DNA from 3 places in the Georgenia sunbinii genome. Region 3 is predicted to be linked to each of the others. Evidence: riboswitches for the same ligand, from Rfam matches in the RefSeq annotation. Region 3 holds a riboswitch; each other region holds the start of a gene.
What was found. A riboswitch is a leader RNA that binds a small molecule or an ion and turns the genes downstream of it on or off. The one in region 3 is predicted to bind S-adenosylmethionine.
Positions count from the first base shown of each region.

Region 1: another riboswitch for S-adenosylmethionine. It lies ahead of V2J52_RS04825 (methylenetetrahydrofolate reductase); the one in region 3 lies ahead of V2J52_RS03925 (hypothetical protein).
Region 2: another riboswitch for S-adenosylmethionine. It lies ahead of V2J52_RS13325 (O-succinylhomoserine sulfhydrylase); the one in region 3 lies ahead of V2J52_RS03925 (hypothetical protein).

Region 1 covers NZ_JAZGOL010000002.1:78,344-87,617, reverse strand. The annotation lists gene V2J52_RS04840 (endonuclease/exonuclease/phosphatase family protein) at 1-80, shown strand, start outside; gene V2J52_RS04835 (DUF4287 domain-containing protein) at 115-663, opposite strand; gene V2J52_RS04830 (bactofilin family protein) at 792-1,367, opposite strand; SAM riboswitch class I at 1,595-1,687, shown strand; gene V2J52_RS04825 (methylenetetrahydrofolate reductase) at 1,719-2,615, shown strand; gene metE (5-methyltetrahydropteroyltriglutamate--homocysteine S-methyltransferase) at 2,615-5,029, shown strand; gene V2J52_RS04815 (GmrSD restriction endonuclease domain-containing protein) at 5,219-6,400, shown strand; gene trpS (tryptophan--tRNA ligase) at 6,752-7,897, opposite strand; gene V2J52_RS04805 (YtxH domain-containing protein) at 8,019-8,309, shown strand; gene V2J52_RS04800 (Gfo/Idh/MocA family protein) at 8,316-9,274, shown strand, end outside.
Region 2 covers NZ_JAZGOL010000005.1:117,476-122,713, reverse strand. The annotation lists gene V2J52_RS13345 (C40 family peptidase) at 1-506, shown strand, start outside; gene V2J52_RS13340 (universal stress protein) at 665-1,606, shown strand; gene ddaH (dimethylargininase) at 1,618-2,430, opposite strand; gene V2J52_RS13330 (tetratricopeptide repeat protein) at 2,522-3,085, shown strand; SAM riboswitch class I at 3,171-3,270, shown strand; gene V2J52_RS13325 (O-succinylhomoserine sulfhydrylase) at 3,275-4,552, shown strand; gene V2J52_RS13320 (SRPBCC family protein) at 4,704-5,138, opposite strand; tRNA gene V2J52_RS13315 (tRNA-Arg) at 5,228-5,238, shown strand, end outside.
Region 3 covers NZ_JAZGOL010000001.1:825,597-834,870, reverse strand. The annotation lists gene leuS (leucine--tRNA ligase) at 1-832, shown strand, start outside; gene V2J52_RS03940 (MsnO8 family LLM class oxidoreductase) at 891-1,874, opposite strand; gene V2J52_RS03935 (WxL protein peptidoglycan domain-containing protein) at 2,082-3,095, shown strand; gene V2J52_RS03930 (purple acid phosphatase family protein) at 3,186-5,165, shown strand; SAM riboswitch class IV at 5,292-5,416, shown strand; gene V2J52_RS03925 (hypothetical protein) at 5,698-6,681, shown strand; gene V2J52_RS03920 (universal stress protein) at 6,818-7,939, shown strand; gene V2J52_RS03915 (DegV family protein) at 7,947-8,852, shown strand; gene V2J52_RS03910 (ComEA family DNA-binding protein) at 8,955-9,274, shown strand, end outside.

The DNA of each region.
Region 1 (9,274 bases), on a different contig from region 3:
TCGTGGACGCCGCCGTCCGCGAGGTGGACGGCAGCGACCACCGGGCGGTGGTGACCCGGATCCGTCCGGTGGCGCCGTGACGCCGCGGCGCGGCGGCGCCGGCCGGACCTCGGCTCAGCGGCTGAGGAGCGTCGCGAGCTTCCCGACGGCGTCGCGCCAGAAGGTCTTGGCGCGGTCGCGGGCGTCGGCGTCGGGCAGCCGGGAGTGGGTCGCGGTGACCCTGACCCGGCCCTCGCGGGCAGCGGTGACGGAGAGCAGCACCCGGGTGCCGTCGTCCCCGGCCAGCCGGACCGTCTTGCCGGCGGTGACGCCGGTCTGCTGCCACGGCCCGGTGAGCCAGGCCTGGCGCAGGTCGGTGTCCGCGAGGTGCGGGAAGAGGTCGTCGACGGAGCGGCCGACGGTCTTGGAGGCGCTCGCCTCGAAAGTTCCGTCCGGGCGCTGGCCCGGCTCGCGCATGCCACGCGCCTGCTCGTAGCCGACCGTGAGGCCCTGCGCCCACCAGCCGTCGACGTCGTGCTCCTCGACGAGCCAGGCGGCGATCCGCTTGTGGTCCCAGCCGGTGGCGCCGGCGCCGTCCAGGAGCGCGAACCACTCCTGCCGCGGGCGGCCGGTGCGGTCGACCACGGTGTCATCGCCGACCAGGTCCTCGGTACGTCGCGTCATGGCGCACACGGTACTGGCGCCGTGGCGGTGCGGGAAGGGCGACGACGCGCCCCCACCGGGCAGGTGGGGGCGCGCCGCGGCGTGGGCGGCCTGGCCGGCGAACCGGGGCGTCGCGGCTGGCGGACCGGTCAGCGGTTGATGCGGCTGCCGGCACCACCCTCGCTGATGTCGCCCTCGACGCGGGCGCCGCGGTAGACGTACAGGTTGCTCTTGTCGCGCTCGCTGGCGTTGCCGTCGATCCGGGCGGTGCCGTAGAGGTACAGGTGGCCGGCCCCGCTCTCCTTGACGTTGCCGTCGACGGTCCCGCGGATGTACACCGCGCCGTCGTGCAGCTCATGGACGTTGCCGTCGACGCGTGCGGTGCGGAAGATCTCGAGCTTGCCGGTGCTGCTCTCCTGGATGTTGCCGTCCACCCGGCCGTGGACCTGGACGGTGCCGTGGCCGGTCTCCTCGACGTTGCCGTCGACCCGGCCGTTCTTGCCGATGACGATGGAGCCCACTCCGACCTGCTTGACGTTGCCCTCGACCGTGCCGTTGATGGTGAGGGTGCCGTTGCGGACCTTGAGGTCGCCGTCGATGGTGCGCCCGGCGGCCACCGTGTAGTTGCCGGACCGGACGATCTCGTCGGCCTGTGCTGCGGACGGGAGTGCAACGAGCATGAGCCCGGCGACCGCGCCGGCAGCGAGAGTGCGTCGAACGTTCATGGCGGTGTTCCTCTTCTCGAAGTCCTCGGGACCGTCCCCGTGGATCGGCACCAGTCCATCGGGTGCCCGTGAGGCCACCGTGAGGGGGCGGTGAGAGGCCTCTCACCGCCCGGTCACCCGCTGTTCACCTGCGTGCGGGCGGGACGACTTCTGCCATCAGGCGAACCTGCAGGTCTCGCATGGTGGACGTGTCTTGCTCAGCGACAACCGTCGCCGCCACGATGTCCACGCCATCAAGAGCGGCCGAGAGTCCTGGCTCGTCGACGTCGCAGCAACCCCCCGATCACGGGTGAGGGTGCTTCCGCCAGGTTCGATGGGAGAACTCTGTTGAGCACCGCTAGCCTCGTATCCGTGCCGTCCGGCCGACCGACCGTCTCGTTCGAGCTCTACCCACCGCGCACGCCGGCGACAGCCGCCGCCGCGTGGGAGACCGTCCAGCGCCTCGCCGCTGCGGGCCCGGACTTCTTCTCGGTCACCTACGGTGCCTCCGGCTCCTCCCGCACCGCGTCGCGCGACGTCGTCCGGCGGATCCTGCGCGAGACGACGGTGCCGCCGATCGCCCACCTCACCTGCGTCGGCGCCACCCGCGCCGAGCTCGCCGACCTCGTCGGGCAGCTCGTCGACGACGGGGTGCGGGACTTCCTCGCGCTGCGCGGCGACCCGCCGGCCGGGGAGACCCGCTGGCAGCCGCAGCCTGGCGGGCTGGCCGGCTCCAGCGAGCTCGTCGAGCTCATCCGCGACGTCGAGCGAGAGCGGCTCGGCACCGACGGCGCGGTGAGCATCGCCGTCGCCGCCTACCCGGCCGGCACCAGCCACACCCGCGCGCAGGACGTCCGGGCCCTGCTCGACAAGCAGGCCGCCGGCGCCGACTTCGCCGTCACCCAGGTCTTCTACGACGTTGAGCCCTACGTCTCGCTGGTCGAGGAGGCCCGCTCCGCCGGCGTCGTCCTGCCCGTGGTCGCCGGGATCATCCCGATGACCGACCCCGGTCGCCTCGCCCGCCTCGCCCAGCTCACCGGCGTCGAGGTGCCGCAGCGGGTGGTCGACCTGCTCGCCGTCGAGGACGACGAGCACCGCCACCGCCTCGGTATCGACGCCACCGTCGAGCTCGTCGAGGCGGCGATCGCCGCCGGCGCTCCCGGCATCCACCTGTACACCTTCAACCAGTTCCGGCCGGCGCTCGACGTCGTCGAGCGTCTGCGCCGGCCGCTACCCACCATCGCCCCCACTCACGCAAGGACACTGTGATGCCCGACTCCACCACCCCCGTGCTGCCCGCCGCCACGATCCTCGGGTACCCCCGGATCGGGCCGAACCGCGAGCTCAAGCGGGCGATCGAGTCCTTCTGGGCCGGCCGCAGCGACGCCGACGACCTCGAGGTCGCGGCCGCCGGGCTGCGGCGACTCTCGCGCCAGCGGCTCGTCGAGCTCGGCCTGGGCCGTGACGACGCGTCGATCCCCAGCGACTTCTCCTACTACGACCAGGTGCTCGACACCGCGACCACCGTCGGTGCCGTGCCGCCGCGGTTCCGTCACCTCCAGGACGACGACGGCGCCCTCGACCTCGACGGCTACTTCACCGTGGCCCGTGGCAAGGACGACCGGTCCCCGCTGGAGATGACCAAGTGGTTCGACACGAACTACCACTACCTGGTGCCGGAGATCAGCCCGGAGACGAGCTTCCGGCTCACCGACTGCCGCGTCGTCCAGCTCTTCCTCGAGGCCGCCGCCGAGGGCATCACCACCCGCCCCACGATCGTGGGGCCGGTGACCTTCCTGCTGCTGAGCAAGGCCGTCGGCGAGGAGCCGGCGACCGAGGCCGACGGCGCCGCCCCGGCCGCCCCCGCGCCCGAGGGCTTCCACCCGCTCGACCGCCTCGAGGACCTGCTGCCCGCCTACGTCGACCTGCTCCACGCGCTGGGCGAGGCCGGTGTGCCGTGGCTGCAGATCGAGGAGCCGGCGCTGGCCGTGGACTCCGACCTGCCGCGCGAGCGGATCCTCGCGGCCACCGCCCGCGCCTACGAGGTGCTCGCCGGGGAGGTCACCCGCCCCGGCCGGCCGGCGCTGTTCGTGCCGATCGCCTACGGCCCGGCGGAGGATGCGCTGCCGGTGCTCGCCGCCGCCGGCGTCGAGGCGGTGGGGATCGACGCGGTGCGCGGCGAGGTGCCGGCGCCCGAGGTGCTCAGCGTGCTCGGCGACGTGACCGTCGTCGCCGGCGTGGTCGATGGCCGCAACGTGTGGCGCTCGGACCTCGACGCCGCGTTCGGCAAGCTCGAGGCGCTCGCCGCCGGGCTGGCGGCCGACGCCGTCGCCACCGGCCGGCTCGCCGTCGGGACCTCGACGTCGCTGCAGCACGTGCCCTACGACGTCGAGCCGGAGACCGGGCTCGACCCGCAGGTGCGCAGCTGGCTGGCGTTCGCCGACCAGAAGATCGAGGAGGTCCTCGCGCTGGCGACCGCGCTGGTCAACGGTCGTGAGGCGGCAGCCGGGGCGTTCGACGCCGCTGCCGACCGCCGCCGCAGCCGTCTCGAGCACGCCGGGGTCCGCCGGGCCGACGTGCGCGACCGGGCCGCAGCGCTGACCGAGGCCGACTACCGCCGCGCCGACTTCGCGCAGCGGGTCGCGGCGCAGGAGGCGGTCCTCGACCTGCCGCCGCTGCCGACGACGACGATCGGCTCCTTCCCGCAGACCGCCGAGATCCGCAAGGCTCGCGCCAGCCACACCAAGGGCGAGCTGAGCGACGCCGACTACACCACCGCGATGCGCGAGGAGATCGCCCGGGTGATCGCGCTCCAGGAGGACCTCGGCCTGGACGTGCTCGTCCACGGCGAGCCCGAGCGCAACGACATGGTGCAGTACTTCGCGGAGAACCTCGACGGGTTCTCGGTCACCAGCAACGGCTGGGTGCAGTCCTACGGCACCCGCTGCACCCGCCCCTCGATCCTGTGGGGAGACGTCGCACGCCCGGCGCCGATCACGGTCGAGTGGTCGCAGTACGCCGCCTCGCTCACCGCGAAGCCGGTCAAGGGCATGCTCACCGGGCCGGTGACGATCCTCGCGTGGTCCTTCGTCCGCGACGACCAGCCGCTGGGCGACACCGCCACGCAGGTGGCCCTCGCGCTGCGCGACGAGGTCGCCGACCTCGAGGCTGCCGGGATCGGCGTCATCCAGGTCGACGAGCCGGCGCTGCGGGAGCTGCTGCCGCTGCGCGCCGCGGCCCACCAGGCCTACCTCGACTGGTCGGTCGGCTCGTTCCGGCTCGCCACCGCCGGCGTCGCGGACCGCACGCAGATCCACACCCACCTCTGCTACTCGGAGTTCGGTGAGGTCATCGGCGCCATCGACGCGCTCGACGCCGACGTCACCAGCATCGAGGCAGCGCGCTCGAAGATGGAGGTGCTGCCCGAGCTGCAGGCCGCCGGCTTCGCACGCGGCGTCGGCCCGGGCGTCTACGACATCCACTCGCCGCGGGTGCCCAGCGAGACCGAGGTCGAGGAGCTCGTCGCGCTGGCCGCCGACTCGGTGCCGGCACGGCTGCTGTGGGTCAACCCCGACTGCGGGCTGAAGACCCGCGGGTACGCCGAGGTGGAGCCGGCGCTGCGCCACCTCGTCGAGGCCGCAGCCGCCGTCCGGCAGAAGCTGTCGCAGACCGCCGCGGTCTGAACCTGGCTTGCCGGGTCAGCTGATTCGGCGCCGGGCGGGCAGGCCGCGATCCCGATCCGGGGTCGCGGCCTGCCGGCCCCGGTACGCCGCTGCCGGCGCGGCAGGGCACTCTCGCCGCGGTGTCGTGAGGATAGAGACATCACGGGTGCGGCTGTTGGAGCGATGGTCGTCGTCAGGCGAAGATGAGGGGTGTCCTCCTCCTCACGCCGGTGGCGCACCACCGTCAGCACCGTCGCAGCCCTGATCGTCCTCGGGGTGCTCGTCGACGGCCTCACCGGCGTGCTCATGGTCCTCGGCCTGGCGGCCGCCGTCGTCGGCCTCGCGGCCCTCGTCACCGGCCGACGGCCGCTCAACCTGCCGGGCCGCGGCGGTGGTGCGGTGGCGCTCGTCGTCGCGGCCGTGCTGGTCGCCAGCGGCGCCGCGACGATGCCGGCGAGCCCGCCGGCCGACGCGGCTCCGGACGCGCCGACGTCGCCGCCGACGGCGGCGAGCCCGTCATCGGCAGGGGAGCCGACGACGGACGCGGCGGGGGAGCCGACGGTGACCGAGTCGACGTCACCGGCGGTGGACGAGCGCGCCGGATCTGCGCTCGCCGCGGCGCAGGACCTGGTCGTCAAGGGCCGGGCGCCGAAGACCGGGTACGACCGCGACCTGTTCGCCTACCGGTCCTACGACCAGGACCGCAACGGCTGCGACGTCCGCAACGACGTCCTGCGCCGTGACCTCGTCGACCTCGTGGTCGAGCCCGGGACCAACGGCTGCGTGGTCACCGTCGGGCTGCTGCACGACCCGTACTCGGGCGCCGAGATCTCCTTCCGCCGCGGCGCGGACACGTCGAGCGACGTGCAGATCGACCACGTCGTCGCGCTCTCCGACGCCTGGCAGAAGGGCGCGCAGTCATGGGACGGTGCGACCATGCGCGAGTTCGGCAACGACCCGCTCAACCTGCTCGCCGTCGACGGCCCGCTGAACTCGCAGAAGGGCGACGGGGACACCGCCACCTGGCTGCCGCCGAACACGTCCTTCCGGTGCGAGTACGTGGCTCGGCAGGTCGCGGTGAAGCGCGAGTACTCGCTGTGGGTGACCGACGCGGAGCAGCGCGCGATGGTCAGCGTCCTCGACGGGTGCCCCGACCAGCCGCTGCCGATCCGCGAGACCGCGGCCCTCATGCCGGAGCTCGCCGGCACGGCCCCGGCACCGACGTCCGCGCCGCCGGCCAGCCCAGCCCCGGTCCAGGGAGGCAGCACCGACCCGCAGTTCCGCACCTGCAAGGACGCCAAGGCGGCCGGCTTCGGCCCCTACGTCGCCGGTACAGACCCGGAGTACGACTGGTACCGCGACGGCGACAACGACGGCACCGTCTGCGAGTAACCCCGCCCGCCCTTCACGCGAGACCCACCTCTCGCGAGAGCGGGATTGTCAACGCGAGCCTCCCCCCAGAGTCGTCGAGAGCGGGATTGTCAACGCGGACCTCCCCTAGAGTCGTCGAGAGCGGGATTGTCAACGCCGCCCCTATCGTCGAGAGCGGGATTGTCGACGCTCCCAGCCCTGTCGTAGGCAGAGAATTCTGCGGACAATCCTGCTGTCGCTGACAATCCTGCTGTCGCTGACAATCCTGCTGTCGCTGACAATCCTGCTGTCGCTGACAAGTCTGCTGTCGGTGACAATCCAGCTGTCGGCGAAGGGGGGGCTGGGGCCGGGGCTGGGAAATGCGGCTGGGGGTCAGTTGTAGATCATGCCCATGGCGGTGCGGACCTCGGTGAGGGTGGCGTCGGCGACCTCGTTGGCTCGGTCGTTGCCGGCGGCCAGCACCTGGCGCAGGTGGCCGGGGTCGGCGAGCAGCTCGGTGCGGCGGGCGCGGATCGGCGCGAAGTGCTCGTTGACGGCCTCGGTCACCACCCGCTTGAGGGTGCCGCCGCCGCCGGCGCCGATCTCCTCGGCGATCTCGTGCGGGTCGCGTCCGCTGGCCAGCGCGGCGAGCAGCACGAGGTTGGAGACCTCGGGCCGGCCGGCGGGGTCGAAGGTGATGTTGCGGTCGGCGTCGGTGACGGCCCTCTTCAGCTTCTTCGCGGTGGCGTCGGCGTCCATCCCGATCTCGATGGTGTTGCCCTTGGACTTGCTCATCTTCTGGCCGTCGGTCCCCAGCAGCAGCGGGGCCGCGGAGAGCAGCGCCTCGGGGGCGGGGAACACCGGCTCGGCGGGGTTGGACCGGCCGTAGCGCTCGTCGAACCGGCGGGCGATGACGCGCGCCTGCTCGAGGTGGGGCAGCTGGTCCTTGCCGACCGGCACGAGGTTCGCCTTGCAGAACAGGATGTCCGCCGCCTGGTGCACCGGGTAGGTGAGCAGCAGACCCGACATCGGGCGGCCGCCGGTGGCGTCGAACTCCGCCTTGACGGTCGGGTTGCGGCGCAGCTCGGAGTCGGTGACCAGCGACAGGAACGGCAGCATCAGCTGGTTGAGGGCCGGCACCGAGGAGTGGCTGAAGATCGTCGTCTTCGCGGGGTCGAGGCCGATCGCCAGGTAGTCCGCGACGAGCGAAAGTGTGCGCTCGGCGATCTCGCCGACGGCGTCCCGGTCGGTGATGACCTGGTAGTCGGCGATGAGCACCCAGGTCTCCACCCCGCGGCGCTGCAGCGCGACGCGGTTGGCGAGGGTGCCGAAGTAGTGGCCGAGGTGCAGGTTGCCGGTGGGGCGGTCCCCGGTGAGCACCCGGAAGCGGGAGGGGTCGGTGTCGATCTGTGACTCGATGGTCGCCGAGCGCATCACTGTCCGGGCGAGCGACGCCTCGGACGTCGCGTCGGCGAGTGCGTCCGCGACCTCCGCGTCCGCCTCGGTGATCGCGTCGGTGCTCATCGGTGCCTGTGCCATGGGGACGATGGTAGTTCGTCACCGTCGGTGGACCGCGCCGCGCCCGGCCACCGGGCGCGCACGTGGCAGGCGCGGCCCGTAGGCTGGGCGGCCAGGCAGGCAACTCGAAAGGTGCACGTCCATGCGCAAGCTCTCGTTCTTGCTCGGCGTCGGTGTCGGCTACTTCTTCGGCACCCGTGCCGGCCGGCAGCAGTTCGAGCGGATCAAGTCGACCAGCCGGGCCGTCTGGCAGGACCCGCGCGTCCAGTCCAGCGTGCAGAAGGTTGAGGACAAGGTGGGCCAGGTGGCCCGCGACCAGGCGGCCGCGGTCACCGACAAGGTCGCCGACGCCGTGAAGACGCGGATCCACTCCTCGGCGTCCTCCGCGGACGACGCGCCGGTCCGCCCGTCCCCGTCGCAGCCGGGGATCTAGGGCGAGATGCCGAGCCGCACCGCCCTCGTCGGCTTCGGGCTGGCGGGGCGCGTCTTCCACGCACCCCTCATCGCCGCCGACGACGCGTACTCGCTCGACGTCATCGTCACCGGCGATCCGGGCAGGGTCGCCGACGCGCAACAGCGCTACCCCGAGGCGCGCGTCGTCCCGTCGCTCGAGGAGGCGCTCGCGCAGGAGGTCGACCTCGTCGTCGTCGCCACGCCGCCGCAGACCCACGTGCCGACGGCGACCGCCGCGCTGGAAGCCGGCTGCGCCGTCGTCGTCGACAAGCCGTTGAGCGTCGACGTCGCGAGCGGCCGCGAGCTCGTCGCGCGCGCGGCCGAGCTGGGGCAGGTGCTGGTGCCGTTCCAGAACCGGCGCTGGGACAGTGACTTCCTCACCCTCCGGCGGCTGCTGGACAGCGGGGCGCTGGGCGAGGTGCACCGGTACGAGTCACGGATCGAACGCTGGAAGACCGGGCAGACCAAGGCCTGGAAGGCCGAGGCCACTTGGCGCGAGGGCGGTGGCGTGCTGTTCGACCTCGGCGCCCACCTCATCGACCAGGCGCTCGTGCTGTTCGGGCCGGCGGAGGTCGTGCACGCGGAGGTGTCGCAGTACGGCGGTGCCGCGGACGACGACGTCTTCGTCTCGCTCGAGCACGACGGCGGGACCCAGTCGCACCTGTGGATGAGCCTGGTCGTCGGGCAGCCGGGGCCGCGGCTGCGGGTGCTCGGCTCGCAGGCTGCCTTCACCGTTGCTGCCGGGGACGTCCAGGAGGACCAGCTCGGCCGCGGCATGCTGCCGACCGACCCGGGTTACGGCCGACCTACGGCGGAGGACGACGGCGTGCTCGGCGTCGTCGGCGACCTCGCCCGGGTGCCGAGCGAGCCGGGCAGCTACCCGACCTTCTACTCGCTGCTCGCCACCGCGCTGCGCGACGACGGCCCGCTGCCGGTGGACCCCTC
Region 2 (5,238 bases), on a different contig from region 3:
CCGCCCGTGTCGCTGAGGCCGAGGCTGCTGCCATCGCCGAGCAGCGTGCCGCCGAGTCCGCCTCGCGCAGCCGTTCCGCTGCCCCGGCTGCCGCCACCGGTTCGTCCGCCGCGGCGTCCACCGAGTCGAGCGGGTCGACCGCGACGGCGCCCGCGCCGGCCGCGTCCGGCAACGCCATCGTCGACATCGCGTTCCGCTACGTCGGCACCCCGTACGTCTGGGGTGGCTCCTCGCCGTCCGGCTTCGACTGCTCCGGCTTCACCTGGTACGTCTTCCAGCAGCTCGGGATCGACATCCCGCGCGGCTCGAGCGCCCAGCGCAACGCGGGCACCGTGGTCTCCGCCTCGGAGGCGCAGCCCGGCGACCTCGTGTGGTGGCCCGGTCACGTCGGCATCTACACCGGCAACGGCAACCACATCGCGGCGCGCAACACCTCCAAGCCGCTGCAGGCCGGCCCGATCTCGCACGTCGGTCGCGGCACGCCGACCTTCATCCGTATCGGCTGACCCACCTCGTTGACCAGCGGGCCCGTACCTCTTCGGTACGGGCCCGCTGGCGTCCGGTGGGCAGGTCGTACCGCCGAACGGGCACGATGCTGCGGCGGGACGCCCACAATGGGACCATCAGAGGAACACCGCCCACTTCCCTTCGGTCGGAGGACCACATGACTCACGAGGACGTCGTCATCGCCGGCGTGGACGGCTCCGAGGCCAGTCTCGCCGCGCTGGACTGGGCGGCCGCCGAGGCCCGCCAGCTTGGCTGGCGGTTGCACATCGTCTGCGCCTACGCGGTGCCGGCGTTCACCGTCGCCTCGCTCGACGGCGGGTTCGCGGCGGTCGACGACACCGCGATCCAGGCCGGTGCGCAGGCGGTGCTCGACGAGGCCGTCGCACGGGTGGGCGGGGACGTCGAGGTCACTGCAGCCCTCGAGCTCGGTGATCCTGCCGGGGTGCTCGTCGAGCTGTCCCGCAGCGCTGGGCTCGCGGTCGTCGGCAACCGGGGTGGCGGCGGCTTCGCCGACCGGTTGCTGGGGACGGTGTCCTCCGCGCTGCCCGCCCACGCCCACTGCCCGACCGTCGTCGTGCCGCTGGTCGATGAGAGCACCGAGCGGTTGACCCCGGTTCGGCGGATCGTCGTCGGCGTCGACGGCTCGGAGTCCGCGACGATCGCGCTGCGCCGCGCCGTCGACGAGGCGATCGCCTGGGACGCGCACCTGACCGCGGTGGCCACCGTGCCGATCGGCGGCGGTGCCGGGTCGCTGGCCTGGCTGCCGGCAGCCGTCGACCGCGACGAGGTGCTCGCCGACGTCAAGGTCGGGCTGGGGGTCGCCTGCGATCGTGCGGTGGACGGCCGCGACGTGAAGCTCAGCCAGCACGCCCTCGACGGCAACGCGGCCGCGCTGCTCGCCGAGTTCTCCACCGCGGTGGACCTCGTCGTCGTCGGGTCTCGTGGCCGCGGCGGGTTCGCGGGGCTGCTGCTCGGCTCGACGAGCCAGGCGGTCCTGCACCACGCGGTCAGCCCGGTGCTCGTGGTGCCGGCGCGCACCGCGCACGAGAGCGAGGGCCCCAGCCCGACCGACGTCCCGTGGCGGCGCCGGCGCCGCTGACCAGCAGCTGGTCAGCCGCGGATCTCCAGGGTGCAGCACTTGGCGCCGCCACCGCCCTTGAGCAGCTCGGAGGTGTCGACCCCGATCGGCTCGAAGCCGCGCTGGGTGAGCGCTGCCGCGAGGTCGGTGGCTCGCGGGTTGACGACGACGTGGCGCCCGTCGCTCACCCCGTTGAGCCCGAGGACGACCGCGTCCTGCTCGCCGGCGATGATCGCGTCCGGGAACAGCCTCTCGAGCACGCGGCGGCTGCCCGGGGAGAAGGCCGGCGGGTAGTACGCGATCTCGTGGTCGGAGAGCGCGAGCAGTGCGGTGTCGAGGTGGTAGAACCGCGGGTCGACGAGCTGCAGCCCGATGACCGGCTTGCCGATGGCCTCCTGCAGCTCGGCGTGCGCCGCGAGCGAGGTGCGGAAACCGGTGCCGGCGAGCACGAGGTCGCCCACGGTGAGGATGTCCCCCTCACCCTCGTTGACCTCCGAGGCGGTGACGGTGGGGAAGCCGGCGTCGGCGAACCACTGCTCGTACGCCGGCCCCTCGGGCATCCGCTGCGGGTAGGTGAACTTGGCCGAGTACACGACGCCGTCGCCCGTGATGGCGCCGTTGGCGGCGTACACCATGTCGGGCAGCCCCGGGACCGGCTCGATGAGGTCCACCCGGTGCCCGAGGCGCAGGTAGGTGTCGTGGAGCTGCTGCCACTGCCGGACCGCTAGGTCGGTGTCGGTCGGCACGTCGCTGTGCATCCAGGGGTTGATCTCGTAGGCGACGGTGAAGTAGGTGGGCCGGCACATGAGGTAGCGCCGTGGCGAGGCTTCGCGGGGTGTCCGCACTTGTCGCCCCTTTCGGGTCGGGGGTGTCTCGGCAGCCTATGGTCCGCGGCGCGCGACCGCCCGGGCCGCCGCCGCGCCGTACCCTGGCGGCATGCGCGAACCCATCTCCGAGGCGGACCTCGACGCGGCCGACTTCTCCGGAGGCTCCCACCGAGGCGTGGCCGACCGGCTGGTCGGTTGGGCGCGCGAGCCCCACCCGGGTGACGTCGTCAGCGCCAGGGAGCTCCTCGTCCGGGCGGGCGAGCAGCTGGAGCAGGCCGAGGACGACGCTGCGGCGGAGCGGCTCTACCGCGAGGCGGTCGCGATGACCGGCGAGGTCTTCCTCGATCCGCGCTGCCACCTGGCGGAGGTCCTCGTCCGTCGCGGCGCGCTCGACGAGGCCCTCGCGGTCGACGCGGAGCTGCGCCGCAGCAGGCCGGACTCGGCGGTGGCCTACCGGTACATGGCAGAGACCTGGCAGAGCCACGGGGACCCACGCCGCGCCCTGGGCTGGTACAACCGCGCCCTGAGCCGCCACGAGCAGGGCGACGGTTTCACCGCCGACGACCTCGGCTGGCTGTGCCACGAGCGGTGGCTGCTGCGCGAGCAGGAGGGGCACCCGCCCGACGAGTACGACCTCGTCGGGATCGGCTGGCTTGAGCAGCCCCGGGAGTAGCCGCCGTCCCTAGCGACGCTGTCCGCTGGGTGGACATCGGGCGTGAGCCCCTTGGCGTGGCCCGGCCGGGTGGCTAACATCGTGGTGACCATCCAGAGCAGCCGAGAGACCTGGCTCGTTGACGCTGCAGCAACCCCGTGCCGTTCCTCGGTACGTGCGGGTGCTTCCGCCAGGACCGATGGAGGCGCCATGAGCTACGTCAGTGATCCCACCCCTGGTTGTCCCGGGCCGTCCGGCTACCCGGACGCCGACCCGACGTGGGGGCCGGCCACGCGGGCCGCGCACGCCGGTCACGTCCGCACCGGTTTCCAGGAGACCTCCGAGGCGCTGTTCCTCACCACGGGTTTCGTCTACGACCGTGCCGCTGACGCCGAGGAGGCCTTCGCAGGTGGCCTCGACCGCTTCACCTACGCCCGCTACGAGAACCCGACCGTCTCGATCTTCGAGGAGCGGCTGCGGTCCCTCGAGGGCGCCGAGGCCTGCTACGCCACGGCCACCGGGATGGCGGCGGTGTTTGCCACGCTCGCGGCGCTGGTCAGCAGCGGGTCACGGATCGTCGCGGCACGTGCGCTCTTCGGTTCCACCCTCACGCTGTTCGAGGACGTCCTTGCCAAGTGGGGAGTGCGCACCGACTACGTCGACGCCCACGACGTCGACGACTGGCGCCGGGCGCTGGCGACCCCGGCGGACGTGGTGTTCTTCGAGACCCCGTCCAACCCGATGCAGGACATCGTCGACGTCCGTGCCGTGAGCCGGCTGGCCCACGACGCGGGCGCCGTCGTCGTCGTCGACAACGTCTTCGCGACGCCGGTCCTGCAGCAGACGCTGCCGCAGGGGGCCGACGTCGTCGTCTACTCCGCGACCAAGCACATCGACGGCCAGGGGCGCACGATGGGGGGCGCGGTGCTCGGCAGCAAGGAGTTCATCGAGGGTCCGTTGCAGCTCATCCTGCGCAACACCGGGCCGAGCCTGAGCCCGTTCAACGCCTGGGTGCTGCTCAAGGGCCTGGAGACGATGCCGCTGCGTGTCAAGGCGCAGACCGACGCGACGCTGCAGCTCTCCGCCTGGTTGGAGACCCTGCCGCAGATCGGGCGGGTGTACTACCCGTTCCTCGACTCCCACCCGCAGGTCGAGCTGGCCCGCTCGCAGATGAGCGGTGGCGGCACCGTCGTCACCTTCGACCTCGCGGTCGACGGCCGGCCGGCCACCCAGGCGGAGGCCTTCGCCTTCCTCGACGCGCTGCAGATCGTGCTGATCTCCAACAACCTTGGCGACGTGAAGTCGCTCGTCACCCACCCGGCGACGACGACGCACCGGCGCCTCGGCCCCGAGGGGCGGGCGGAGGTCGGGATCAGCGACGCGACGATCCGTCTCTCGGTCGGCCTCGAAGACCTGGCCGACCTGCAGCGCGACGTCGAGCGGGCCCTCGCCGCGGTGCCCGCCGCCCGCACCCACCAGCCCGCCTGACCCGAGATCTCCCGCCCCACCCGCCCACCCTTGTCGCCGACAGCAGACTTGTCCGCGACAGCGGGTTTGTCTGCGAGAGCAGGGTTGTCGACGGGCAGACCATCCCCGCTGTCACGACCACGGGGTGGTTCCTGCGTGGACAATCCCGCTGTCACGGCAGGGGTGGGGCGGGGCGGGTGCGGCGGACCCAGCGGTCCATCCGCCACAGCGCGAGGGCAGCCATCGCGTCCAGTGCGTGGTTGAGGGCCGGGCCGGTGAGCGCCGCCGGCAGCGGGCCGCGCAGCCGGGCGTCGTACGTCCACGACACCCTCGCGCGGGTACCTGCTGGGGTGACCGTGATCATCGCGCTGCCGAGCAGCACCGGGCCGACCTTGGCCAGCACGAGGCGACGCGGCGGGGCGACCATCACCACGCGCATCCGGTCGACGAACAGGCCCGCGGTCCGGGCGACGACCAGGTCACCGGCATGAGGCTCGGGCGCCGGCACCGACACGCGGGTGAACGGTACCCAGCGGCCGTGCTCACCGACGGCGGCGGCGAGCCGGAAGGCCTGCTCCGGGGTGAGATCGAGCTCGCGGCCGGCCATGGCACCGACTCTAGCCCCGGTGCCCGCGGCCGTGCCGCGGCGCCGGTTGTGAGCGGGGCGAGCGAGCCGAGTACGCTGTGCGGTGCCCCGCCCTCGTAGC
Region 3 (9,274 bases):
GGGCTACATCCAGGCCTACGCCTACGCCGACGCCCGCGGCCAGCACGTCCCGGCCGACGAGGTGGAGGAGGTCGCGGCGGCCGACGGCTCCGGCGAGGTCAGCTACTCCTGGCAGGGCCAGGAGGTCTTCCGCGAGTACGGCAAGATGGGCAAGTCGCTGAAGAACATCGTCACCCCCGACGACATGTACGAGGCGTACGGCGCCGACACCTTCCGCGTCTACGAGATGTCGATGGGGCCGCTGGACGTCTCGCGGCCGTGGGACACGCGCGCCGTCGTCGGCTCGCAGCGGTTCCTGCAGCGGCTGTGGCGCAACGTCGTCGACGAGGAGACCGGCGAGCTGGTCGTCGTCGACGACCCCGCCGACGACGCGACCCGTCGCCTCGTCGCCCGGACGGTCGAGGAGGTCGAGACCGAGATGTCGGCGATGCGGGTGAACACCGCCATCGCGCGGCTCATCGTGCTCAACAACCACCTCACCGGACTTGCCCGGGTACCGCGGGAGGCGGTGGAGCCGCTGCTGCTCATGCTGGCGCCGGTAGCACCGCACATCGCCGAGGAGCTGTGGCAGCGGCTGGGCCACGAGGCCTCGCTCGCGCACGAGGCCTTCCCGACGGCGGACCCGGCGCTGCTGGTCGAGGACACCGTCACCTGCGTGGTCCAAGTCGCCGGCAAGGTGCGTCACCGGCTCGAGGTGCCGCCGTCGATCGACGCCGCCGAGCTCGAGCGCCTCGCGCTGGCGACCGACGGCGCCGTGCGTGCGCTGGACGGCCGTGGTGTGCGCAAGGTGATCGTCCGAGCGCCCAAGCTGGTCAACATCGTGCCGGCGTAGCAGGCCTGGCCGTGCCGGTCCCCGCCCGCCGCGGGCGGGGACCGGCACGTCATGCCTGTCAGCCGGCGAGCTCGGCCAGCGCGGTGTCCGCCGCGGCGAGGGCGCCGTGGTCGTAGGTGGACGTCGTCGCCAGCACCTCGGTGGCGCCGGTGCGCGAGACCAACGAGCCCAGCTCGCCGGCCACCTCGGCCGCCGTGCCGTAGACCGCCAGCTGCAGCTGCTGGGCGACCACCGCCCGCTCCTTCGCGGAGACCTCGGCCAGCCCGCCGTCGGGCACCGGCCGGAGCGGCGCGAAGCTGCCGGTGGTGCGGCTGCGGGCCAGCGAGATCGCCTCCGGCAGCAGCAGGTCGCGGGCCTGCGCGCGGCTGGCGGCGACCATCACATCGACGCTGATGATCACCTGCGGCTCGGGGCACTGCGCGCTCGGCGCGAAGTCGCGGCGGTAGGCGGTCAGCTCGGTGAGGGCACCGCGAAGAGACGGGCCACCGACGACGACCGGCAGGCCGAGCTCGGCCGCCGTCGTCAGGCCCTGACGGGTGGCGAGCACATAGATCGGCGGTGGGGTGCTGGTCGCGGGGGTCGCGGTCACCGGTGCCTCACCGTGCAGGTAGGCGCGTACCTCGGCGATGTCCCGGGAGAACGTCCGGGCGGGATAGCTCGTCACCTGCAGCGCCTCACGGACCGGCTGGGTGAAGCCCAGCGACCGGCCGAGCCCGACGTCGACCCGGCCGGTGAACAGGCCAGCCAGCGCCAGCGCCTGCTCGGCGACGACGATCGGCTGGTGGTTGGCGAGCATGATGCCGCCGGTGCCGAGCCGGATCCGACTGGTCCGGGCGCCGATCGCGGCCAGCAGCACCGCCGGCGCCGACCCGGCGATCCCCGGCACGGCGTGGTGCTCGGCGACCCAGAACCGGTGGTAGCCGAGCTGCTCGGCGCGTTGCGCCCGGTCGACGGCCGCCCGCAGCGCCGCCGCAGGCTCTTCCCCCTCACGGGTGCGGGCTCGGTCGAGGAGGGAGATCGGAACGGTCAGGCGGCTCGGCACGGCGGAGGAGTCTTCTCTTGGTCGGGGGTGGTCTCTACCGGGCAACGCCCGAGGTAGACGGGACATTCCACGGTATCGGACCGGCTCCGGAGACCGCTGCCCGGCCGGGTTGCCCCCGTGCCGTCATCCGGCGTTCACCTCTGCTGCCTAGCGTGACCGCGCCAGGCTGCTCACCTGCCACCGGCCCGGCACGACGGAGGGACACCCATGCACGTGCGACGAGCGATCACCGCGGCCGCGACCCTGGCAGTGAGCCTGCTGCTAGCGGGGCCGGCCGCTGCGGCGCCCACGCCCAGCGCCCCGGAACGCATCACCTGGGGCATCGCGCCGGCGACCGCGGACGGCCCGGACGACCGGGTGTCCTTCCGGGCGGAGGTCGCGCCGGGCGACACCTACGAGGACCACGTCGCGGTGATCAACCACTCGAAGCACGAGGTGACCTTCGCGCTCACCGCGTCCGACGGAGTCATCACCGAGGAGGGCGAGTTCGACCTGCTCACCTCCGAGCGCCCCACCGGGACCGGGGAGTGGATCGAGCACCCCGATGAGGTGACGGTCGAGGGTGGGGAGACCGCCGTCGTGCCGTTCGCCGTCACGGTCCCGCAGGACGCGGTCCCGGGCGACCACCCCGGCGGGCTGCTCGCCTCGGTCCTCTCGGCGCCCGGCGGCGGCGCGGCGGTCGGCCTCGACGCCGGCGTCGGCACCCGGATCCATCTGCGGGTCGCGGGGCAGGTGCGGCCCTCGGTCGCGGTCACCGACCTCGACGCGAGCTACACCGGCTCCTGGCACCCGCTCGAGCCGGGTGTCCTCGACGTCCGGTGGACCGTGCGCAACGACGGCAACGTCCGGCTGGGGGCGACCCAGCTGCTCGAGGTGTCTGGGCTGCTCGGGCTGGACCCCGGGGTAGTCGCTCAGCAGGTCGGCCAGCAGCGGGAGGTGCTGCCCGGGCAGGCCGTGTCGCTGCGCGCCTCGGTCGAGGCCTGGCCGTTCGGGCTGCTGACCACCCAGGTCTCCGCGAGCACCGCCGTCGTCGGGCAGGACGCGCTGGACGTCGCCCTGCCGGCGACGCTCGCGACCACGACGACGACGGCGGTGCCGTGGGCGCAGCTCGTCGTCCTGCTGCTCGCGCTGGGCGGCGTCGTCGCTCTGGTCGTGCGCCGTCGGCGCCGGCGCGCGCGGGTGGCAGCGGCGTCATCTGCGGTTCAAGAGGTCGCCATCTAGCGGTCATGACCGGTCAACGGGCCGTTCGCCTTCGTCGGGAAGCCTTCGGGTGTCCGGGTTCACGGACACCCACCCAGATGAAGGACAACGATGCGAAACCTCCTGACCTCGCGCCGCGCCCTGGTCGCCGGCGCCGTCACCGCGGGCCTGCTGGCTGCTGGCGTCGCCCCGGCAGCAGCCGCACCAGTTCCCCTCGACTCCACCGACGCCGCGCCGCAGCGGGTGATCCTCAACCCGACGCAGGACCCCGCCACCTCGCAGACCGTCACCTGGCGGTCGGTCGGCACCACCGCCGACGTGCCCGCCACCGCCGAGCTGCGCACCCCCGACGGCCAGGTGACCTCGGTCGACGCCGTGGTGACCTCGGAGAAGATCGTCATCGACGGTGCCCAGGCCATCACCTACAGCGCCACCTTCACCGACCTCACCCCCGGCACCGAGTACGCCTACCGGGTGCTCACCGGTGAGGTCGCCGACGACTGGCACACCTTCACCACCGGCTCCGCCTCGGACGACCCGTTCACCTTCACCTGGTACGGCGACGGCCAGAACGACCTCACCGAGAAGTGGACGCCGATTGTCGGACTCGCCAAGCAGGCGTTCCCGAACTCCGAGCTCACGCTGCAGTCTGGTGACCTCATCAACCACTCGGTCGAGAGCGAGTGGGAGGAGTGGTTCACCATCACCGACGGCGAGCGACAGACGGAGAACTGGCTGCCGGCCATCGGCAACCACGAGTACTCCAGCGACACGGTTGCCGACTACTGGAACGCGAGCTTCACGGTGCCGAAGAACGGCCCGGAGGTGCCGGAGAACGCGCCCGCCAACCGGGTTGAGCACATGGAGCTCGTCGCCGGCCACCTGGCGAACCGGGTCTACTACACCGACTACCAGGGGGTGCGCTTCATCGCGCTGAACTCCCACCTGCGCAACCAGAACCAGCTGCAGGAGGCCGCCGGCGTCACCCTGCCGGAGATCCCGAGCAGCGAGTTCCGCGACCTCTACCTCGGTATGCAGGCCGACTGGCTCGACGAGGTGCTGGACGAGTCGACCGCGAACTGGAACGTCATCCAGTTCCACCACCCCACCTTCTCGGTCTCCAGCGGCCGCGACAACGCGCACCAGCGCGCGGCCTTCCTGCCGGTCATCAAGGCCAACGACGTCGACCTCGTGCTGTCCGGCCACGACCACACCTATGCCCGTGGCTTCCTCGACGCCGACGCCACCAGCACCCCCGGCGTGACCTCCGGCACCGTGTTCGCGGTGACCAACTCTGGGCCGAAGCACTACAACCTCGCGCCCGACTCGACCAACGTGTGGCTGAACAACGACGCCACCCAGGTGGTCAAGTACCAGCACGTCTCCTTCATCCAGGGCATGCGGGTCACCCCCGACACCCTCGAGTACGAGGCGATCGTCGCGCAGCGGGGTGGCAACAACCCGAACACCGACCTGGAGATCGGTGAGACCGCCGACTCCTTCACCATCAGCCGGCTCGCCAACGGCACCACGGCCGTCACTGAGGGCATCGAGCGTCGCGTGGCGACCGGCCTCGGGCAGCTCGAGATGGACCCCGTCGACGGTGACATCGTCCTCGAGGCCGATGTCCCGGCCGGCGACCCGGCGCTCAAGCAGGGTGCGCTGACCATGACCATCGCCGCCGACAGCACCGTCGACCTCGGTGACGCCCGCAACGGCGGGGACCGCTGGTCCTTCGACGCCACGCTGCCGCAGATCTCGGTCACCGACACCCGCACCGCCGCGGCCGGCTGGTCGCTCACCGGCAGCACCGAGGGCCTCACCTCCCCGGCCGGCGCCATCAGCTCCGCGTTCCTCGGCTGGGCGCCCCGGGTCCTCGGTGCGGCGACCGCCGACGCCGGCCCGCAGGTGCTCGGCCAGCTCGACGGCGGACAGGGCCTGACCGAGGCCATGCTGCTCGCCAGGGCGGACGACCACGCCCGTTTCGGGACCACCGAGGTCGTGGCCGACCTCGCGCTCGACGTGCCCGTCGACACCCCGGAGGGCAGCTACGCGGGCGCGGTCAACGTCCGACTCTTCCCGGTCGACTGACCCAGCAGGGTCGTCACGCACACCGCTGAGGGGGCTGGTCGCACCGACCAGCCCCCTCTGGCGTCCCGAGACACGCCGCGGCCCGAAGGTTGACAGGTGAAGTGAGAGCCTCGTAGGCTCCGAGCAGGTTCAGAGCACCAGTGCGCACCACGCGTGCGCTAAGCCCCGGCTTGCTGGTCGGCAACCCGCCACGTGCGGCGGGTGCTCCGGGTGATGACCTGGCCCCGCGCAGGCGTGGGGCAACGCATGCACACCTCGGTGTCGAGCACGAAGGAAGAACGACGATGCGCACCATCCTCACCCCCCGGCGGTCCTTCGACCTGGCCAGCGGTGCGATGTGTTGCGGCATGTGTCGTCCGGGTATGTCCCGCTGAGGACAACCCCCAGCGATGCCCCAGCACAGCCCGTGCTGACGCATCACCCCTGACCAGAGCCCCCGATCGTCGGCGAGTGAGACGCCGCCCTCGGGACGGCCGGTCAGTCTTCCTTGACGCGCTCACTGCGCGCTGCTGACTGATGGATGTGCCCTGCCATGACTGTGTCCTACCTGCCTACCCGAACCACCGAGACCACCACCAGCCCCGCGACGATCGCGCTGGACCTGTCCGCCCTCGGTGCTCCCAGCGCCGATCCGGACTTCGCCTCCGGCCTGCCCGCCGAGCACGCCAACCTCGTGCGGCTCGCCGCCTATGCCCGCGCCGCCCACCAGGGTGGGGTGTCCTTCGTCAGCCTGGGGGACGGCTTCCGGCTGCGGTCCGACGCCGCCCCGCGGGCCAACTCCTGGCTCGACCCGATCGTGGCGGCCCGCCGGATCAGCCCGAGCGCCGGCGGCACCGGGCTCGTCCCCACCGTCCAGCTCGGTCGGGCGGACTCCGCGGTGGCGGCCGAGCTGTCCCAGTTCAACCGCAAGACCGGCGCCTGGGCCGGCCTGGAGGTCACTGGCCGTCGGGGTGCGGCGACCGCCGATGCTGCCGGCATCCCGTCGCTCGGTGACCACCTCGAGCACCTCGTCCGCTCTGCGAGCCGGGGCCGTCGAGGCGGCTCGGCATCCGCGGACCTGCCGACGGTCGTCGTGCCGCTGGCCGACGAGAGCGACCTCGACGTCGCCGGGGAGTTCGCCGACGTGGTCCGCCTGCGCGAGACCGACCTCGCGTGGGCCCGTGAGCTGCGCTACGCGGTGCGCTCCGCGGCCCGGGCGGCGGGCCGCCCACCGGTCAAGGTGCTCGTCGACCTGCGCGCGGTCATCTCGGCCGACTACCAGGCCGCGCGGGTGCGTGCCGACCTGCTGACCGACATCGCCGGCGGGGACCATGGCTGGGCCGGCGCCCTCGAGGCCGTCGGCACGGTCGGCGACGTCGTCACCACGATCGAGAAGTGGCTCGAGGCCGGTGCCGCCGACGGTTTCGTCGTGCTGCCCGGCTCGGTGCCGGCGGACGTCGCCGGTCTGCTGCGCGGGGTCATCCCGGCGCTGCGGTCCCGAGGTCTGCTGGAGGTCGAGGCGCAGCGCGTGAGCTGAGCGGCGGACGGCGCGGCGGGCCCCTGAGCCGATCCACCCTCCGGTCGGGCCCGCCGCGCCGCCCCACTCCGTGGGAGGATCGACGTGGTACCGGTGTTCTTCAGGGCTTGGACACGCGATCGATTGGGGTCAGCAAATGGTCAACGAGCAGTTCCCGGCGGGTAGCGTCCTTGTGGGGACCGATGGTTCCGCCGCGGCCGATGTTGCCGTCGACTGGGCCGCAGCCGAGGCGACACGCCGTAGCACCGGGTTGCACATCCTGTACGCCTTCCCCTGGCTGACGCGGGCGCGTGCCTGGGAGTTCGAGCCGCCGCCGGAGATCACCGAGAACGGCAACCGGGTGGTGGCTGCTGCCAAGAAGCGGGTCGAGGAGAACCACCCCGGGCTCGCCGTGTCCACCGAGGTCCGCATCGAGGACCCGGCGATGGCACTGGTGACGTCGTCCGAGTCAGCGGTGGTGACCGTCGTCGGCGCCCAGGGGATGGGCGCCGGCAGCGACAGCTTCCTCGGCTCGGTCTCGCAGAAGGCCGCCGCGCACGCTCGCTCCGCCGTCGTCGTCGTCCGGGCGGACGCCGATCTCGACCCGGACCGGCCGGTCGTCGTCGGGATGGACCCCAACGAGGGTGCCCCCGAGGCCATGGAGTACGCCTTCGAGGAGGCGGCACGTCGCGGTCAGCGGCTCGTCGTCGTCCAGGGCTCGCAGGACGACGCCGCGTTCCCCGACTTCCCCGACGCCGTCATCTCCGGCCACTACGATGCCGGCGCGAGCGAGGCCGCGAAGCTCACCAGCGACCGCCTCACCGCCTGGCACAAGCAGTTCCCGGACGTCCCCGTCGAGCTGCGCCTGGTGCGGGAGCGGCCGGTCAAGGCACTGGTGCGCGCCGGCGACGAGTCGTCGGTCGTCGTCGTCGGCAGCCGTGGCCGTGGCGGGCTCGTCGGTCTCGTGCTCGGCTCGGTGAGCCGCGGCGTGCTCAACGGTGCGCCGGTGGTGGCGGTCGTCCGCTCCCGCCACGAGCTGGACGTCGAGAGGGCCGCCCAGCGCAAGCTGGAGAAGACCGAGGCGACCGAGGCACGCAAGGTGGGCAAGGTGCAGGCCGCGGCCGCCGCCAAGGTCGGGCGCGCCGAGTCCTCCGCGGCCCGCCGGATCGCCCGGGCCGCCTCCGCGGTGTCCGCGGCGTCGGCGCCGTCCGCGGTGGAGCTGGCTGACCTGCCGCCGGTCGCGTCCCCGGACCGACCCGAGGACAGGCAGACGCCGTAGGCCGCGGATGACCAGGGTCGCGATCGTCACCGACTCCACCGCGTCGCTGCCGCCGGAGCTGCTCGGTGACGGCGACGGCGTCACGGTGGTCCCGCTGCACGTCGTCGTCGACGGTGAGGACCACCACGACGACGGCGTGAGCATCACCCGCGGCGACCTGGCGGAGCGGATGCGCGACGGCGCGCGGGTGACCACCTCGCAGCCGGCCTCGCGCGAGCTGGCGAGGGCGATGCGCGACGCCGTCGAGCGTGGTGCGCAGGCTGTCGTGGCGGTGCACCTGTCGGGCGAGCTGTCGGGGACCGCGGCGCAGTCACGGGTCGCGGCCGCCGAGGTGACCGCGGCGACCGGGGTGCCGGTGCACGTCGTCGACACCCGGACCACCGCCGGCGGGCTCGGCCTCGCGGTGGTCGCGGCGGCCGAGGCGGCGGCCGGCGGTGACGTGCACCGGGTGCTGGCGGTCGCCCGGGAGGTCGGTGCGCGCAGCCGCGTGCTGTTCATGGTGCCCGACCTGCAGCACCTTGCCCACGGCGGACGGATGAGCGCCGCCAGGGCCTCGATCGGCGCGGCGCTGGGCGTGCGCCCCATCCTCACGATGGTCTCGGGGCGGATCGTCGTCGCCGAGCTGGTCCGCGGCGCGGTCCGCGCGCGACGCCAGCTCGTGGAGCTCGCTGCCCGCGCCGCGGGCGGGCCGGGCGCTGCCGTGCCGCGCGGGGACGGCGCACCGGTGCGGCTCGTCGTCCACCACTTCGACGCGCAGGACGCCGCTGCCGAGCTGGCGACCGCGCTGCGGGAGCGGCTGCAGGAGACCGGCGCGATGATCGACCGGTTGGTCATCGGCGAGGTGACGGCTGTCGTCGGCGCCCACACCGGGCCCGGCGTCGTGGGCGTCGCCCTCGCTCCGCTGCCGCGCTGAGCGAGCAGCACGCCTGACCCACAGGCCGGGCCGGCGTGGGCGCCGTGCGCAGGTCCGCCGGCGCGGGGACGCTGCCGGTCGCACTCTTCCTAGAGTCGCGGGATGGCCACCCGGGCGCGTCGGCGCGACACCGACTCCGCCGAGCGGCTGCGGGCACTCACCCGCCGCGCCTACCTCGCGACCGGTGGGCACCTCGAGCTCGAGGACGAGCCCCCGATCTCGGTCCGAACGGCACGGCGGGCGGAGTTCGACGAGATCATCCGTGGTCAAGATGGCGGGTACCCCGCGGCGAGAGCTGCCAGCCGGCCGGCCGAGAGGCCGCCGGAGCGGGTGCGGTGGCGGGTGTCGGTGAGGGCGGCGGTGGCGGCGGTCATCGTGCTCGGTGCACTCACCGGCGTGGTCGTCGTCCGGTCGCTGGTGCA